2 regions of the Patulibacter ginsengiterrae genome follow, and region 1 is predicted to be linked to the other one. Evidence: riboswitches for the same ligand, from Rfam matches in the RefSeq annotation. Region 1 holds a riboswitch; the other holds the start of a gene.
The links. A riboswitch is a leader RNA that binds a small molecule or an ion and turns the genes downstream of it on or off. The one in region 1 is predicted to bind S-adenosylmethionine.
Positions count from the first base shown of each region.

Region 1 (7,618 bases):
GGCCCGCGTGCCCGCCCGGCCGCGGTCGTCCCGCAGTTCGTGCGCAAGGCGCTGGCGGGCGATCCGCTGACGATCGCCGGCAAGGGCGACCAGACCCGCCGGTTCGTCTACGTCGAGGACCTCGCCGACGGCTGCGTCGCCGGGCTGCTGCCGCAGGCCGCCGACCGCGTCTACAACCTGGTCGGGGTCGAGGAGACGACGATCCTGGAGATCGCCGAGGTCGTCCGCGACCTGCTCGGCGACGTCGACATCGTGCACGTCGAAGGCCGCCCCGGCGACTTCAAGGGTGCCGTCGTCGACCACCGCCGGGCCGAGCAGGAGCTGGGCTGGACGGCGACTACCGGGTTCGCCGACGGCGTCGCCCGCTACCTCGAGTGGCACCAGGCCGACCAGGCCCGGCAGCCGAACCCGGTCGTCGAGGGCTGAACGCCGCCCCGACCACCCGGGGCGGCGGAGCCGGCCGCTCAGCCGGCGCCGCAGGGCGACGGCGCGACCAGCGCCGCCGACTGCAGCCCGGAGCCGGCCCACGCGACCTGGTCGCGGGTGTCGTGCTCCGGGGCCCAGCCGGTCGGCCCCTCGACGTAGCGGTGGCGCGGGCCCGCGTCGACCAGCTCGGTGAGCGCCGCGACCAGGCGGTCGGCGTTCTCCAGCTGCGAGCCGAGGCCGAAGCTGGCCCGCAGCGCGCCCTCCGGCAGGCCGAACCGCTCCAGCAGCGGGTGGGCGCAGAAGCGACCGTCGCGGACGCCGATCCCGTGCTCGGCCGAGAGGTAGGCGCCGACGTGGCCGGGGGCGTAGCCGTCGACGGTCAGCGCGACCACGCCGACCGCGTCGGCGCTGTCGCTCCAGATCCGCAGCGGGGTGATCGCCGACAGCCCGGCGATCCCCTCCAGGACCCGCTCCCGCAGCGCCCGCTCGTGGGCCTCGCGCGGGTCCACGCCGGCCGTGCCGACGAGCCCGTCGATCGTCTCGAAGGCGGCGGCGAGCGCGACCGCGCCGGACAGGTTCGGGGTGCCGGCCTCGTGCCGGCGCGGCCCGTCGGTCCAGCTGACCGCGTCGACGGTCACCTCGCGGACCGCCCCGCCACCCGCCAGGTACGGCTCGCCCGCGTCCAGCCAGTCGCCGCGACCGACGAGCACGCCGACCCCGTAGGGGGCGTAGAGCTTGTGCCCGGAGACCGCCAGGTAGTCGACGCCGAGCGCGGCGATCGCGACCGAGCGGTGCGGCGCCAGCTGGGCCGCGTCGACGAAGGTGCGGGCGCCGTGGGTCCGGGCCAGCGTGACGATCCGCTCGATCGGCAGCAGCTCGCCGGTCACGTTCGACGCGCCGGTGATCGCGACCAGCGCGGTCGGCCGGTCGGCCAGCGCCTGCTCGAGCCGCAGCAGGGTCTCCTCGATCGTCTCGGCGTGGGCGACGCAGCGGTGGCCGCCGGCCGTCCGCTGCCACGGCAGCAGGTTCGCGTGGTGCTCGACGTCGAGGGTGACGACGTCGCCCGCGTCGGCCGGCACGCAGCCCGCGAGCAGGTTGGTGGCGTCGGTCGTGTTGCGGGTGAAGATGACGTGGTCGTCGGTGCGGGCGCCGAGCGCCGCGCCGACCGTGGCCCGCGCCTGCTCGTAGAGGTTGCTGGAGATCTGCGACGGCAGACCGGCGCCGCGGTGGACGCTGCCGCTGAAGGGCAGGACGCAGGCCACGCGATCGGCCACGGCGGGCAGGGCGGGAGCGGTCGCGCCGTAGTCGAGGTTGGCGTAGCGGACGGTGCTGCCGTCGAGCAATGGGACGCGCAGGTCGCCGCCGATCACGGGGGTCAGCGGCTGCTCGGCGCAGGCGGGGTCCAGGACGGGCCTGTCGATGGTGCTCATGGGGGTCTCCGTGGGTCGGGACCCGCTCGACGGGTCCGCGCTTGCAGGCGCAGGACCCTGTGAGGGCCTGCGCGGCCTGGTCTTCACCCGGGGCACCCCACCGCGGTGGAGGGTTGCCGGCCAGCGAGCCGGGGCTTGTCGCTGGCACTCTTGACCGCGATCGATAGTAGCAAACCCGATCCGGTTCCCGGGTATCCAAATCGCGTGTACGGCGCACCGTTTTCGAGGTCGGGAACCCGGGTCGGAGGGGCGCGGGCTACCAGCGCGCCGGGACCGGAGCCGTCGTCAGGCCGGCCGCCGCGATCCGCTCGAGGACCGTCGGCAGCGCCGAAGCGGTCGCCCGCCACGAGTCCGGATCGCTGTAGTCGTCGGCGTCGTGGAGCAGCAGCACGTCGCCGGCGGTGAGGTCGCGGGCGACCTCGTCGGCGATGCTCGTCGCGGTCGCGTCGGCCCGCCAGTCGTGGCCCCAGCGACTCCACAGCAGCGGCCGCCAGCCGCGCCGGGCCAACTCGCCGGGGGTCGTCGGCGCGTAGATCCCGTAGGGCGCGCGGTGGACCGGCAGCAGCGCGTCGCCGGCGATCGCGGCGATCGTCGCGTGCGCGCGGTCGAGGTCGTCGCGGACCGCGCCCGGCGTCCGCCGCAGCAGCAGCCGGTGGCGGTCGCCGTGGATCGCGACCCGGTGCCCGGCGGCGACGATCTCGGCCAGCAGGCCACCGGTCCGCCGGACCTGCTCGCCGACGCAGAAGAAGGTCGCCGTGGCGCCGTGCTCGCGCAGCGCCTCGAGCACGGCCGGGGTCCCCTGCGGGTGGGGGCCGTCGTCGAAGGTCACCGCGACCGCCCCGGCCAGCGGCAGCCGCCGGGTCAGGCCGAGCGCCCCGGCCAGCGGCGGCAGCAGCGGGGCGAGCGCCGGCAGCGACCAGCCGACGCCGGCGGTGACCACGGCCGTGGAGGCGACGAGGGCGGGGACGGCGCGCACCCCGGGATCGTCGCACGCCCGGGGCCTCGCCAGGCCACGATGGCGGGGCGCCGGGCGGTGCGACATGCTGCGGTGGTGCCCTCGTCCGACGTCCTGCTCGGGCTGCTGTTCGCGGCGGCCGCCGCCGCCTGCTTCGACGGCGCGGTCGTCCTGCAGGCGACGGAGGCCCAGGCGGTCGACGACGAGCACGGCCTGCGCCCGTCGCTGATCACCCGCCTGGTCCGGCGCCCGAAGTGGCTGTTGGGCACGGCGATCGCCACGCTCGGCTGGCCGCTCCAGCTCGCCGCCTTCGCGCTCGCCCCGATCACGCTCGTCCAGCCGACGCTCGCGCTCGGGCTGGTCCTGCTGCTGGTGCTCGGCTCGCGGATCCTCGGCGAGCACGTGCCGCGCGCCTCGTGGATCGCCGCCGGCTGCGTGATGGTCGGAGTCGCCGTGCTGGCCGTGGTCGCCCCCGAGCGGACCGACGCGCTGCCCGACCGGACCCGGCTGATCGTGATCTCGGCGGTCCTGGTCGTGGTGATCGTCGCCCCCTTCGTGCGCGGGCAGGCCCGGTCCGGCGCCTGGCTGCTGATCGCCTCGGCCGGCTCCGCCTTCGCGCTCTCGGCGCTGACCGGCAAGCTGGTCGTGACCGAGCTCGAGCACGGCCGGCCGCTCGCCGCCCTCGCCTGGGCCGCGGCGACCGCGGCCGCCGCCGGGACCGGCTTCCTCGTCGACATGACCGCCCTCCAGCGGTTCCCCGCGACCCGCGTGGCCCCGCCGATGTTCGTGCTCGAGACCGCGATCCCGGTCGCCGTCGCCCCGGTCCTGCTGCACGAGAGCTGGGGTGACACGCCGGGTGGCGGGATCGTCGTCGTGCTCGCCCTGCTGCTGGTGCTGGCCGGGGGCGTCGGCCTCGGACGCTCGCACGCCGTGCTCGCGATCGAGCACCCCGAGGGGCCGGCCGGGCCGACCGGCGCCGACGGCCGTGAGCGCCCGGACGAGACCGTGACCGGGGACGGCGCCCGCCGCGGAGCGACCGACCCCGCTCAGGCGGCCGCGACCGGCAGCGGCGACGCGGCCCGCGCCGCGACCGATCCCGCCGCGAGCTCGACGATCAACTCGGCTGCCGAGCGCCGCGCGCCGTAGCCGAAGTCGGCGACCGGCCCGTCGGCCAGCGCCCCGCGGACCGCCTCCGCCAGGGCCCGGCGATCGGTCGCCACCCGCGCCAGTCCGAACCGCTCGAAGGCCGCGTTGTTGACGCGGATGTGGCCGACGCCCCAGCCGTAGGAGACGACCCGCGTCCCCCGGATCAGCGCCTCGAGCGCAGTCAGGCCGGCGGTCGAGTGCACGAGCACGTCGGCCGCCGCCATCAGGTCGGACATCCGCTCGGTGAAGCCCAGCGGCCGGACGCGGGGATCGTCCCCGAACGCGCCGGTGACCGCGGCGAGGACCTCCTCGTTGCGGCCGCAGAGGCAGACGACCGTCGCCGCCGGGATCGCCTCGACCACGGTCGCGACGGCGCCGCGCAGGTCGCCGATCCCCCAGCCGCCCCCGGACACGAGCACGACCGGCCCGTCCGCCGGCAGCCCGAGCGAGGCTCGCGCCGCCGCCGGGTCGACGGGACGGTCGAAGCCGGGATCGGTGAGGCCCCGGACGCTCTCCGTCCGGGCGTCGGGGCCGGCGATCGCGCGGACCTCGGCGACCGACTCCTCCTGGGTCAGCAGGTGCAGGTCGCAGCCGGGGTGGGCCCAGTAGCGGAGCGCGGCGAGGTCGGTGATCGCCGAGACCACGGGGACCGGCATCCGCCGCAGCCGCCGCAGCACCCCGAGCACGTGCGTGGCGAGCGGGTAGGTGGAGACGATCACGTCCGGACGGTGCTCGGCGACCGTCCGTCGCAGCCCGCGACCGGCGATCACCGGGGCCAGCGTCGTCCCGACCACCCGCAGCGGCGGGTTCATCGCCAGTGCGTACTGGACGTCGTAGAGCGCCGGCAGCTGGCCGAGGATCATCTCCGAGCCCTCGCGGACGAGCATCCGGGTCGCCGCGCCCGCGACCTGGAGGGTGTCGACGATCGTGACCTCGGCGCCGGGCACCAGCTCACGGATGCCGTCGGCGACCATCCGCGCGGGCAGCTCGTGGCCCTCGCCGATGTCGGCGCTGAAGATCAGCGTGCGCACGCCCGTCCCTCAGCGGCTGCTGTGGACGCCGGTCGCCGCCGCGTCGCCGGTCAGCTCACGCACGACCGCGGCGGCCAGCGCGACCGCCCGGCGGATCGTGGCGTAGTCGAGGTTCTCGGGCGTGTCGCTGCTGAGGTGGTAGTTCGTCATCGCCTTCGAGCGGTCGAACGAGACCAGGGTCGCCGTCGGGTAGCCCGCCCGGTTGGGGATCACCGCGTCGGTGCTCGAGCGCGCGCGCATCCCCCGCCGCAGGGCGATCCCCTCGCGCGCGGCGACCCGCGCGATCAGGTCCCGGAAGCTGCGCCAGTGGTAGTCCTCCATCACGATCGGCCCCTCGCCCTCGATCATCACCAGCTCGGGCGAGCCGATCGAGTCGAGGTTGAGGAACCAGGTCCGCTCGTGGTCGAGCTGGGGGAAGTAGCGCTCGGCGAAGCCGTAGATCCCGCCCTGGATGACCTCCTCCGCCCCGCACGAGACGAGCAGGACGCGGATCCCCTCGACCGGCTCGTCGCGCAACCGCTCGGCGACCCCGACCAGCGCGGCGACCGCGCTGAGGTTGTCGTTGGCGCCGGGGACGACCGGGCTGCGGGCGATGTCGCCGAAGGTGACGGCGCTGAGCGCGCTGAGGCCGAGCCCGGCCAGCGTCAGCGAGCGGCGCCGGAACCCGGCCCCGAGCGCGACCATCGTCGGCGCGCCGACGACCGGCCACCAGAGCGGCAGCGCGGTGTCGATCCGCTCGAAGACGCCGGGGACGACCTTCAGGATCCAGCGCTGGAAGCTCTGGTCGAAGACGGCACCGGTCGGGGCGGCGTCGTGGTGGGCGAGCAGGACGATCGTGCGCGAACCGTTCGGATCGCCGGCCTCGGCGACGACGTTCCAGGTCGGCGCGGCCGGCGAGGTCGCCCGCCGCAGCCAGCGCTTGCCGTTGGAGACGTCGTCGGCGATCGCCGCGGCGGCGAGCACGCCCCCGGCGATCGCCAGCGGGCGACCGCGACGGGTCAGGCCGGCGAGGCCGGCGACCGCGCCGAGCGCCGCGAGCTTCGAGATCAGCGGCGCGTAGCCGTCGTGGAAGGTCGTGTCCTCGACCCGGGCCGGGGCGCCCGCGGTCGTCAGGCGCTCGGCGATCCACTCGGCCGCCTCCCGCTCGGCGGGCGAGCCGGCCCGTCGCTCCAGCGGCGCCAGCCGCTCGACGACCGCCCGCAGCGTGCCCTCGACCTTGGCCGCCGCAGCCCGCTCGGCGTCGGCGGTGGTGGAGGCTGCGGAGGGGGTCTCGGGCGGCATGGCCATCTCTCGATCGGGACGAGCACCGTCACCGCGGGCCGTCACCGGTCCGCCGGACACGCTGCCCAGGGGTTGTGCTTCCGACCAGGATTGCAGGACGCCGGCCACGTTCGGGCTTCGCGGACGGACGGTCCCCGTGGCGACCGGCCGAGCGGGTCGATCGGGGCCCCGCTCAGGCCGCCGCATCGGCCGGTGAGGCCGGCGTCGCCAGCGCGGCCTGCCGCGCCCGCTCCGCCGCGCTGGCGGTCGACACCCCGGGAGCGCCAGTGCGGACGGAGCGCCGCCGGACCGTCGTCGCGGCTCGTGCCGACGGCGGCGAAGGCGAGCCGATCGGCCGGTCGACTCCGTCCACACGAAAACCGAACGAACGATAGGTCACGAGGTGGCTCCAGATCGAGACTGATCTGCCGATCACACCGGCGTTCCCCGTCCGTCCCCGACCCGCGACCGTGTGTCGCCGGAGTCCCCTTTCCTCCATGAAGAGCTTGCAGTTCCGTTCCCTGCGCACCAGGATGCTCGTCCTGCTGCTGCCCCCGATCGTGCTGGCGATCGCGGCCCTGACGATCCTGGCGATCGTGCAGGCCACCAGTCAAGAGCGCACGGCCCGGTTCGCCGAGATCAACCGGACCACCCAGGCCGAGGCGATGAACGTCGAGGCCCAGGTCGCCCGCAACCTGGCGACCTCACGGCAGCTCGCGACGACGATGGCCGGCTACACCGGCGGTGACCGCAAGCAGGCGATCGCGATCGTCCGCGAGACGATCGCGCGCAACGGGCAGCTCGTCGGCGCCTGGGCCGGGTTCGAGCCGAACGCCTTCGACGGCGCCGACAGCAAGCACCGCGGCGAGCCGGGCAGCGACGACAAGGGCCAGTTCGGCCCGTTCTGGAGCCGGCGCGACGACAAGCTGGCGCTCGAGGTCGTGGCCGGCGGCAGCTTCGGCGACGGCGCCTACTGGAACGTCCCCCGCGACACCCGCCGCGACGCGGTGATCGAGCCGTACCTCGACACCGACGGCAAGGTCCTCCTGACCAGCTACGCCTCGCCGATCCTCCGCAGCGGCAAGTTCATCGGCGCGACCACCGTCGACCGCTCGCTCGCCTCGCTCGACGGCTCGATCGCGAAGGTCCGGCTGCTGGAGTCCGGCTACGGCATGCTGGTCAGCCGCAAGGGCCTGTTCGTCTCCGCCCCGAACAAGCAGCTGATCGGACGCAGCACCCTCGGCAAGCTCGCCGAGAGCAAGGACAGCGCGGTCCTGCGGCGGCTCGAGAAGGACGTCGCCGCCGGGCGCTGGGGCCAGGCGGAGACGACCGATCCGTTCAGCGGCGAGGACGTGATGCTGACCTGGTCG
Region 1 covers NZ_JBWDOG010000027.1:18,709-26,326, forward strand. The annotation lists gene ACVUH9_RS21375 (NAD-dependent epimerase/dehydratase family protein) at 1-426, shown strand, start outside; gene ACVUH9_RS21380 (aminotransferase class V-fold PLP-dependent enzyme) at 465-1,856, opposite strand; SAM riboswitch class IV at 1,889-2,012, opposite strand; gene ACVUH9_RS21385 (polysaccharide deacetylase family protein) at 2,113-2,832, opposite strand; gene ACVUH9_RS21390 (DMT family transporter) at 2,908-3,957, shown strand; gene ACVUH9_RS21395 (MGDG synthase family glycosyltransferase) at 3,858-4,988, opposite strand; gene ACVUH9_RS21400 (M28 family peptidase) at 4,998-6,275, opposite strand; gene ACVUH9_RS21405 (methyl-accepting chemotaxis protein) at 6,746-7,618, shown strand, end outside.

Region 2 (7,618 bases), on a different contig from region 1:
GATCTTGCCCGAGAAGCGCAGGCGGGCCCCACGGGTCACGCGCTTGGTCCCGACCTTCGCGGAGACGTCGACGAGCACGTTGGCGGGGACCACCGGACTCAGGGTCGGCGTCTTCCCGGCGGTGACGACCCGGTACTGGGTGTTCAGGCCGAGCGAGAGCACCGGGAAGGCGAAGGCGCCGGTCGCCGTCGTCAGCTGGGGGTTGCCGACCGGCAGGAAGCCGGCCTGGAACGGCCAGGGGTTCTGCTGGAGCTGGACCTCGCGGTTGGCGCTGCCCGTGCCGCCGAGCGTCCCCGCGATCGTGGTGCTGCCGCCGAACGGCAGCGGATTCGGGGTCGCCGCGAGGGCGAAGCCGAGCGGCTGCTTTGGCGTCTTGAGCTTGCGGTCGGCCCCGCGGACGGTGCCCGTGGCGTTGCTGGCCACGATCCGGTAGTGGTAGACGCGGTCGGGCTCGAGCCCGAGGATGCCGGTCGTGGCCGCGACGTTGGTGGTCCCGGAGCCGGCGGACTGCGCGGCGGTCACTCCGCCGTACTTGGCGGTCAGGCCGAACTGGAAGCGGTAGTTGGTGCGTACGCCGTTGGGGTTGACGGTGCCGGTCACCGTCGCGCTCTGCGGGGTGAGGCTGCCGGCCAGTCCCGTGCTGGCCGCGGGCTTGCCCGCGGCCTGGGCAACGCTCGGCGCGATCGCCAGGACGGCGATGCCGACGGCGATGGCTGGTGCGATACGAGTCATGTTCCTCCTCGGAGGACGCGTCCACGCTGGCGTGGACGTTGTTGGGGGATCGGGACGCACTTCGCGTCCGCGCACCCCCGACCGTACGTCACGGGCTCATGTGCGTGCGCCGGATCCCGTAGCGGCCGAGCAGACCGACCGCGCGATCGTGGCGAGCGGCGACCCTCGCGACCAGGCCGGCCAGATCCGGAGCGATCGTCGCCTGCTCGCTCCGCAGGCACCGCAGCTCGACGATCGCCGCCAGGTCGTCGGCAGCCAACGCCAGCTGGTCGAGCGCCTCGAGGAGGTGGGTCCGGCGCCCGCGACGGAGGGCCGGAAGCGGTACGGCAACGATCTCCGAGCAGCACGCGCGGACGGCGACGACCTCGGTGGCGATCATCACCGCCTGGTCCGCGTCCCGTCCTGCCACCGGCGCCGCAAGCGACGCGAGTCGTCGCGAACGCTCCAAGAGGTCGCTGGCGGTCCAGTTCGGATCCACCGCCAGCGAGCGCGACATGAGCTGACGCTAGAAGCGCCGCCGGACGGAACCGCTCAAGGTGCAGCGAGAACCCGCAGCTCGTCGTCCTCCGCGACGACGAGGTCACCGTGGTGGAGCTGCCGCCCGCGGCGCTCCTCGGGCTCGCCGTTGACCGTCACCAGACCGGCCGCGAGCATTGCCTTCGCCTCGCCGCCCGAATCGACGGTCCCCGCCAGCTTCAGCAGTTGGCCCAGGCGGATCATGTCCCCGCGGATGCTGATGTCGCGCACCTCCTCATCGTGGCAGGTACGAGCGTCGAAGACCCATCGGTCCGGTTTAAGGTCGATTAACCGCTGTCTGGCAGCGTGAGTCCCGTCGCCCGTCCCGCCCCCCAAACGCCAGCTGCCCGACCGTCCGGTCCGGCTTCGCGGTTCGACGCGCTCGACGGCCTTCGCGGCGCAGCAGCCGTCGGCATCGTCGTCCTGCACGTCTGGATGTTCATGCGGGGCGACTCCGGCCATCCCGACCGAACGCCGTTGGACGCGCTGCTCAGTCAGCTGCGGCTCGGCATGCCCCTGTTCTTCGTGCTGTCGGGGTTCCTGATCTTCCGCCCGTTCGCGGCGGCGGCGCTCGAGCGGCGCTCGGCTCCGGACCCGGCGACCTACCTCGTGCGGCGGGCCGCCCGGATCGTGCCCGCCTACTGGTTCGTGATCCTCGCGACCGCGATCGTGCTGGTCTGGGTCGGCCACGGTCAGGCCGAGCCGCTGGCGCACCTTCCCCTGTTCCTGCTCTTCCTGCAGAACTACGTTCCGGAGACGCTCGGCCGGCTGAACCCGCCGACCTGGACCATCGTCGTCGAGGTCTCGTTCTACCTCCTCGTGCCGCTGATCGCCGCGCTGGCCGCGATCGCGACCACCCGGCTGGAGCGTCTGGCGCAGCGGCGGATGCTGCTGACCGGGCTCTGCGTCGCCCTGATCCTGATCGGCACCGCGGTCCTCGGCGCGTCCTCCTTCTCGGGCTGGGGGCGCGAGGTGACCGACACCCTGCCGGCACGGATGGCGTCGTTCGGGGCCGGGATGCTCGTCGCGGTGCTCACGCACGGTCGTTCCGCCGGCCGCGGCGTGGCGACCGGGCTGACGCTCGCCGGGATCGCCCTCGTCGTGCTCGAGGGGAGCGCCCGCAGCATGGGCCTCGGACCGCTGACGGCCCGCCAACTGCTCGTCGACACCCCGGCCAGCCTCGGCTTCGGCCTGATCGTCGCGGGCCTGGTGCTCGGGCGGGTACCGGGGGCCTCGATCCTCTCGCGGGGACCGCTGCACTGGTACGGCACGCACTCCTACGGGCTCTACCTCTGGCACTTCCCGGTGATCTTCGTGCTGCGGTCGCTCGACCGCTGGCCGTCGACCTTGGCGGGAGCGCTGCTCGTCACGATGACGATCAGCACCCTCCTGGCCGTCGCCACCTGGCACCTGCTGGAGCGTCCCGCGATCGACTGGGCGCGTCGCCGGATGCCGTCTCGGGGTCCGCGACGCCCGGCCCTCGCCACCGGCGACTGACCGGGTCGCGGCCGGCGACGCTCCGAGCCGGCAATCGGCTGGGGACCGCCGCGAGCGACGTTCCGAGCATCCTCAGCGGACGACGGCGTCCGCGCTCGACCGGGTCCCGGGCACGGCGCCCGGGACCTCTCGGTCGCTCAGCGGCCGCCGGCCACGGCCGGCAGGATCTGCAGCTCCTGGCGGTCGGAGACCGGGGTCGAGAGCCCGTCGCCGAAGCGGATGTCGTCGCCGTCGAGGTAGACGTTGACGAACCGGCGGAGATCGCCGTTGCCGTCCGTCAGGCTGGAGCGCAGCTCGGGGTGGACCTCGAACAGGCTCTCCAGGACGGTGCCGACCGTCGTGCCCTCGGACTGGACCTTGCCCTGTCCGCCGGTCGCGTCACGCAGCTGCGTCGGAATCTTGATCGTCACCGTGGCCATCAGACCGTCACCTCCGTGCGGAGCTCCGCATCGCGTTCGAACTGCTCGAAGTTCGCGTCGATCTCGTGGCACGCGAAGGTGCCGCGGACCGCGTCGAGGGTCTTCAGGCCCTCACCGGTGATCACGATCACCACGCGCTCGTCGGCCCCGATCCGGCCGGACTCGGCGAGCTTCTGCAGCGTTGCGGTCGTGACCCCGCCGGCGGTCTCCGTGAAGATCCCGGTCGTCTCGGCCAGCAGCCGGATCCCGGCGCGGATCTCGTCGTCGGTGACCTCGTCGATCGTGCCGTTCGTCTGGCGTGCCAGCTCGATCGCGTAGGGGCCGTCGGCCGGGTTGCCGATCGCCAGCGACTTGGCGATCGTGTCCGGGCGGACCGGCCGGCAGACGTCGTGCCCGGCCGCGAACGCGGAGGCGACCGGGTTGCAGCCGGCGGCCTGGGCGCCGCTCATGGTCGGTACCCGGCTGCCCTCGCTCAGCAGCCCGAGGTCGAGCCACTCCTGGAAGCCCTTGCCGATCTTGGTGAAGAGCGAGCCGGAGGCGATCGGAGCGACGATCCGGTCCGGGCTCTGCCAGCCCAGCTGCTCGGCGATCTCGTACGCCAGGGTCTTGGAGCCCTCGGCGTAGTACGGCCGCATGTTGACGTTGACGAACGCCCAGTCGGGCCGCTCGCCGGCGATCTCGGTACAGAGCCGGTTGACGTCGTCGTAGTTGCCGCGAACCGTCACCACCCGGGCGCCGTAGATCCCGGTCGCCAGGATCTTCTGCTCCTCGAGATCGGCGGGGATGAAGACGTAGACGGGCATCCCCAGCGCGGCGCCGGCGGCGGCGACGGCGTTGGCGAGGTTGCCGGTCGAGGCGCAGGCCAGGGTCGTGAAGCCGAGCTCCTTGGCGCGAGCGGCCGCGACGGCGACGACCCGGTCCTTGAACGAGTGCGTCGGGTTCGCCGCGTCGTTCTTGACCCAGACCTCGCGCAGGCCGAGGCGCTCGGCGAGGCGGTCGGCGCGGACCAGCGGCGTGCTGCCGGCCGGCAGGCCGGCGAGGCCCGCGGTCTCGCCGGGACCCGATGGGGCGAGCGTCGGAACACGCTCGACCGGCAGGAAGTCGGCGTAGCGCCAGATGCTCGCCGGGCCGGCCTGGATCCGCCGGCGGATCGACGCGGCGAGGCCCTCGTCACCGTCGGCCGCGAGGTCGGCGTACTTGACCTCCAGGGGCCCGAAGCACTTCGCGCAGACGAACTGCGCTTCGAGGGGGTACGTGCTGCCGCATTCGCGGCAGGCGAGCGATGTTGCTGCCATGAGCTGTCTGTCTCCGGAGTCGGTCCTTCGCCGAAAAGGTGTGGCGAAGGTCCGGTACAGGTCCAGCCACACATCTCTCTGGAATTGGCACCTCTTCGCGTCGGCGTGATTCGCGATGGTTGCCGGGGGTTCAACGGGCCAGTCCCTCCCCCCCTCTGGATGTGTTGATCGATGTCCGCTCCTGAGACTAGCAAGCCGACGACCGAAATACTTCCGCTTTGCCGGGAATTCGCCCGGGCGCGTCGCCCCCGGCCGGGTGGCCCCCGCGAGCGCGGCGAGCGGGCGTCCGACGACGCGGCTCCCACGCCGCTGCCCGACCGGGCCCCGAGTACACTTGGGTGCATCGTGCCGACCGCCCTCGACGATCCCCTCAGTCCGGATGCCGACGTTTCCCCGTCCGCGATTCGGGTTCGGTACCCGGCCGGCTGAAGCCACCCCAGTCGGGCAGGAAGAGCCCGACGTCCCCCAGATCGAGATCGTCGAGGCCCACGGCCTCCGATGGGTCAACGTCCAGCGTCCCGGGCGGCTCGAGTTCGCCTGGTTGCGGGAGCAGTTCGACTTCCACGCGCTCGACTACGAGGACGTCTCCTCGCGCAACCAGCGCCCGAAGGTCGACGTCTACGACGACTACCTGTTCGTCGTCCTGCACTTCCCCGACTACGACAAGACGATCGGCCGCCTCAACGCCGCCGAGCTCGACGTCTTCGTCGGCCCCGACTACGTCCTCACGATCCCCAACCGCCCGCTGCGGACGATCGACTACCTCTTCAGCCGGGTCGAGCAGCGCGAGGACGAGCGCGAGAAGCTCTTCTCGAAGGGCGCCGGCTACCTCCTCTACCGGATCATCGACGAGTGCGTCGACGCCTCGTTCCCGATGCTGCGCAAGATCGGCAACAAGCTCGAGCAGCTCGAGGAGGACATCTTCGAGGGGCGTTCGAAGGAGATCGTCCGCGACATCTCCAACGCCAAGCAGGAGATCATCAACTTCCGCAAGATCGTCCGCCCGCAGCGGGTGGCGCTGAAGGACCTCAACGCCGCTCGGCGCTACCTCGCCGAGGACGAGGACCTCTACTTCGACGACATCAACGACGCGTCGGAGCGGATCTGGGACATGCTGGAGAACTTCAAGGAGGTGAGCGAGGCGCTCGAGAGCTCGAACGAGTCGGTCCTCGCCCACCAGCAGTCCGGGGCCCTGAACGTCCTCACCGCGATCAGCGTGATCGTCCTGCCGCTGACGCTGCTGGCGTCGATCTGGGGCATGAACGTCCACGTGCCCGGCCAGGACAACGCGGTCTGGTTCTTCGGCCTCGTCGGCGCGATGGTGACGCTGCTCGGCGCGATGGTCTGGTGGTTCCGCCGCAACGACCTGCTGTAGTCGGCCGGCCCGGTCCCCGGCCCACCCGTCCTCGGGTGCCGCTACTCGCGGCGGGCGAGCACCACGCAGCGGGTCGTGCCCGAGCCCTCGATCCGCTCCAGGATCAGCTGCTCCTGGTGCGCGATCGCGGCCAGCGTCTCGAGGTCGACCGCCGTACCCCGCCAGAGCGGGTGGGCGCTGACGTACTCGGGCAGGCTGCTCTCGCCCGGGAGCAGCGGGGCGGGCGTCCCGGATCGGACGTCGAAGACCGCGGTCGCGTCGGGCCGAAGGACGCGGCCGAGCTCGCGCAGCACGTCGCCGATCAGGCCGACGGTCGGCAGGTGCGGCAGCAGCCCGAGCAGGAGCACCGCGTCGGCGGTCCCGTCGGCGACTGGACGCAGCGCGCCGGCGTGGGCCGGGTGCCAGGTCACGTTCTCCAGCGACGCGTGCCGTTCGCGGCCCGCAGCGAGCATGCTCGGAGCGATGTCGCAGGCGATCACCGCGTCGGCCCGGTGAGCGAGCGCACCGGTGACCCGACCGGCGCCACAGCCGACGTCGACCGCGACCCGGGCTCCCTCCAGGCTGAAGCCGACCAGATCCTCGAGCGCGTCGAGCAGGTCCTCGCCAGACGCCACGAACGAGAACTCGTCGACGGGCGGCGCGCCCGGCACGGAGTAGCGCAGCGGATCCTCGCGACCGCGGGCGTCCCAGAAGCGGGCGATCCGTTCGAGGGCGGGGTCGTCGAGCGGCGGCACGACCGGCGATGCTACTTCCCTTCACCGGTGCGTAACGTGAAGGCCCCGATGGTGTCCTCAAGCTTCGTGCCCGCCCCCGCGCCCTCCCCCGACGCCTCGGCCCTGACCTCGACCGAGCGTCGACGGCTGGCGGTCATCGTCAATCCGAACGCGACGACGACCTCGGCCCGGCTCCGGAGCCTCGTCGTCCACGCGCTCTCGCACCGCTACGACGTCGAGCCCGTCGACACCGAGGGACCGATGCACGCGGTCGCCCTCGCCCGCGAGGCGGCCGCGACCGGCGTCGACGCGGTCGTGACCCTCGGCGGCGACGGCACCGTCAACGAGGCGGTCAACGGACTCGTCGGCACCGGTGTCCCGCTGATCGCCCTCCCGGGCGGCGCGACCAACGTCTTCCATCGCCTGATCGGCATGCCGCGCGACATCGTCGACGCGACCGAGCACGTGCTGACGCTGGCCGACCGCTGGCTGCCGCGCGCGGTCGACCTCGGCCGGATCGGCGACCGGCGCTTCACCTTCGCCGCCGGAGTCGGGCTCGACGCGAGCGTGGTCGAGCGGGTCGACCGGCGCCCGCGGCTGAAGGCGCGGTTCGGTCCCTGGTACTACTCGACCGCGGCCGTCAGCACCTTCCTCAGCCACTACGTCGTCCGGCCCCCGCAGCTGACCCTCGAGCTCGCGGACGGCCGCGAGCTGCACGGAGCCACGGCTGTCTTCCAGAACGCGGCCGAGTTCACCTACTTCGCCAGCAGCCCGGTCCGCCTGCTCCAGGGCGAGGACCTGAGCTCCGGCCACGTCAGCGGTGCCGTGCTGCGCCACACGCGTCCGACGATCATGCCCGGGATCGCGGTCCGGGCGTTGGTGACCGGACTCGACATCGGGGGCCATCGCGCGGTCGACGGCGCCCCCGCGATCACCTCCGCGACCCTGCGCAGCGCCGACGAGCGGCCGCTGCCGGTCCAGGTCGACGGCGACTACATCGGCCCGATCCACGAGGCCACGATCGGCGTCGACCCCGGCGGCCTCCGCGTCGTCGCCTGATCTAGCAGGACC
Region 2 covers NZ_JBWDOG010000002.1:227,122-234,739, reverse strand. The annotation lists gene ACVUH9_RS04515 (hypothetical protein) at 1-732, opposite strand, end outside; gene ACVUH9_RS04510 (hypothetical protein) at 821-1,228, opposite strand; gene ACVUH9_RS04505 (RNA-binding S4 domain-containing protein) at 1,264-1,677, opposite strand; gene ACVUH9_RS04500 (acyltransferase family protein) at 1,684-2,745, shown strand; gene ACVUH9_RS04495 (ubiquitin-like small modifier protein 1) at 2,883-3,164, opposite strand; gene thrC (threonine synthase) at 3,164-4,459, opposite strand; SAM riboswitch class I at 4,527-4,625, opposite strand; gene ACVUH9_RS04485 (magnesium transporter CorA family protein) at 4,839-5,834, shown strand; gene ACVUH9_RS04480 (class I SAM-dependent methyltransferase) at 5,876-6,568, opposite strand; gene ACVUH9_RS04475 (diacylglycerol/lipid kinase family protein) at 6,617-7,606, shown strand.
Region 2: another riboswitch for S-adenosylmethionine. It lies ahead of thrC (threonine synthase); the one in region 1 lies ahead of ACVUH9_RS21380 (aminotransferase class V-fold PLP-dependent enzyme).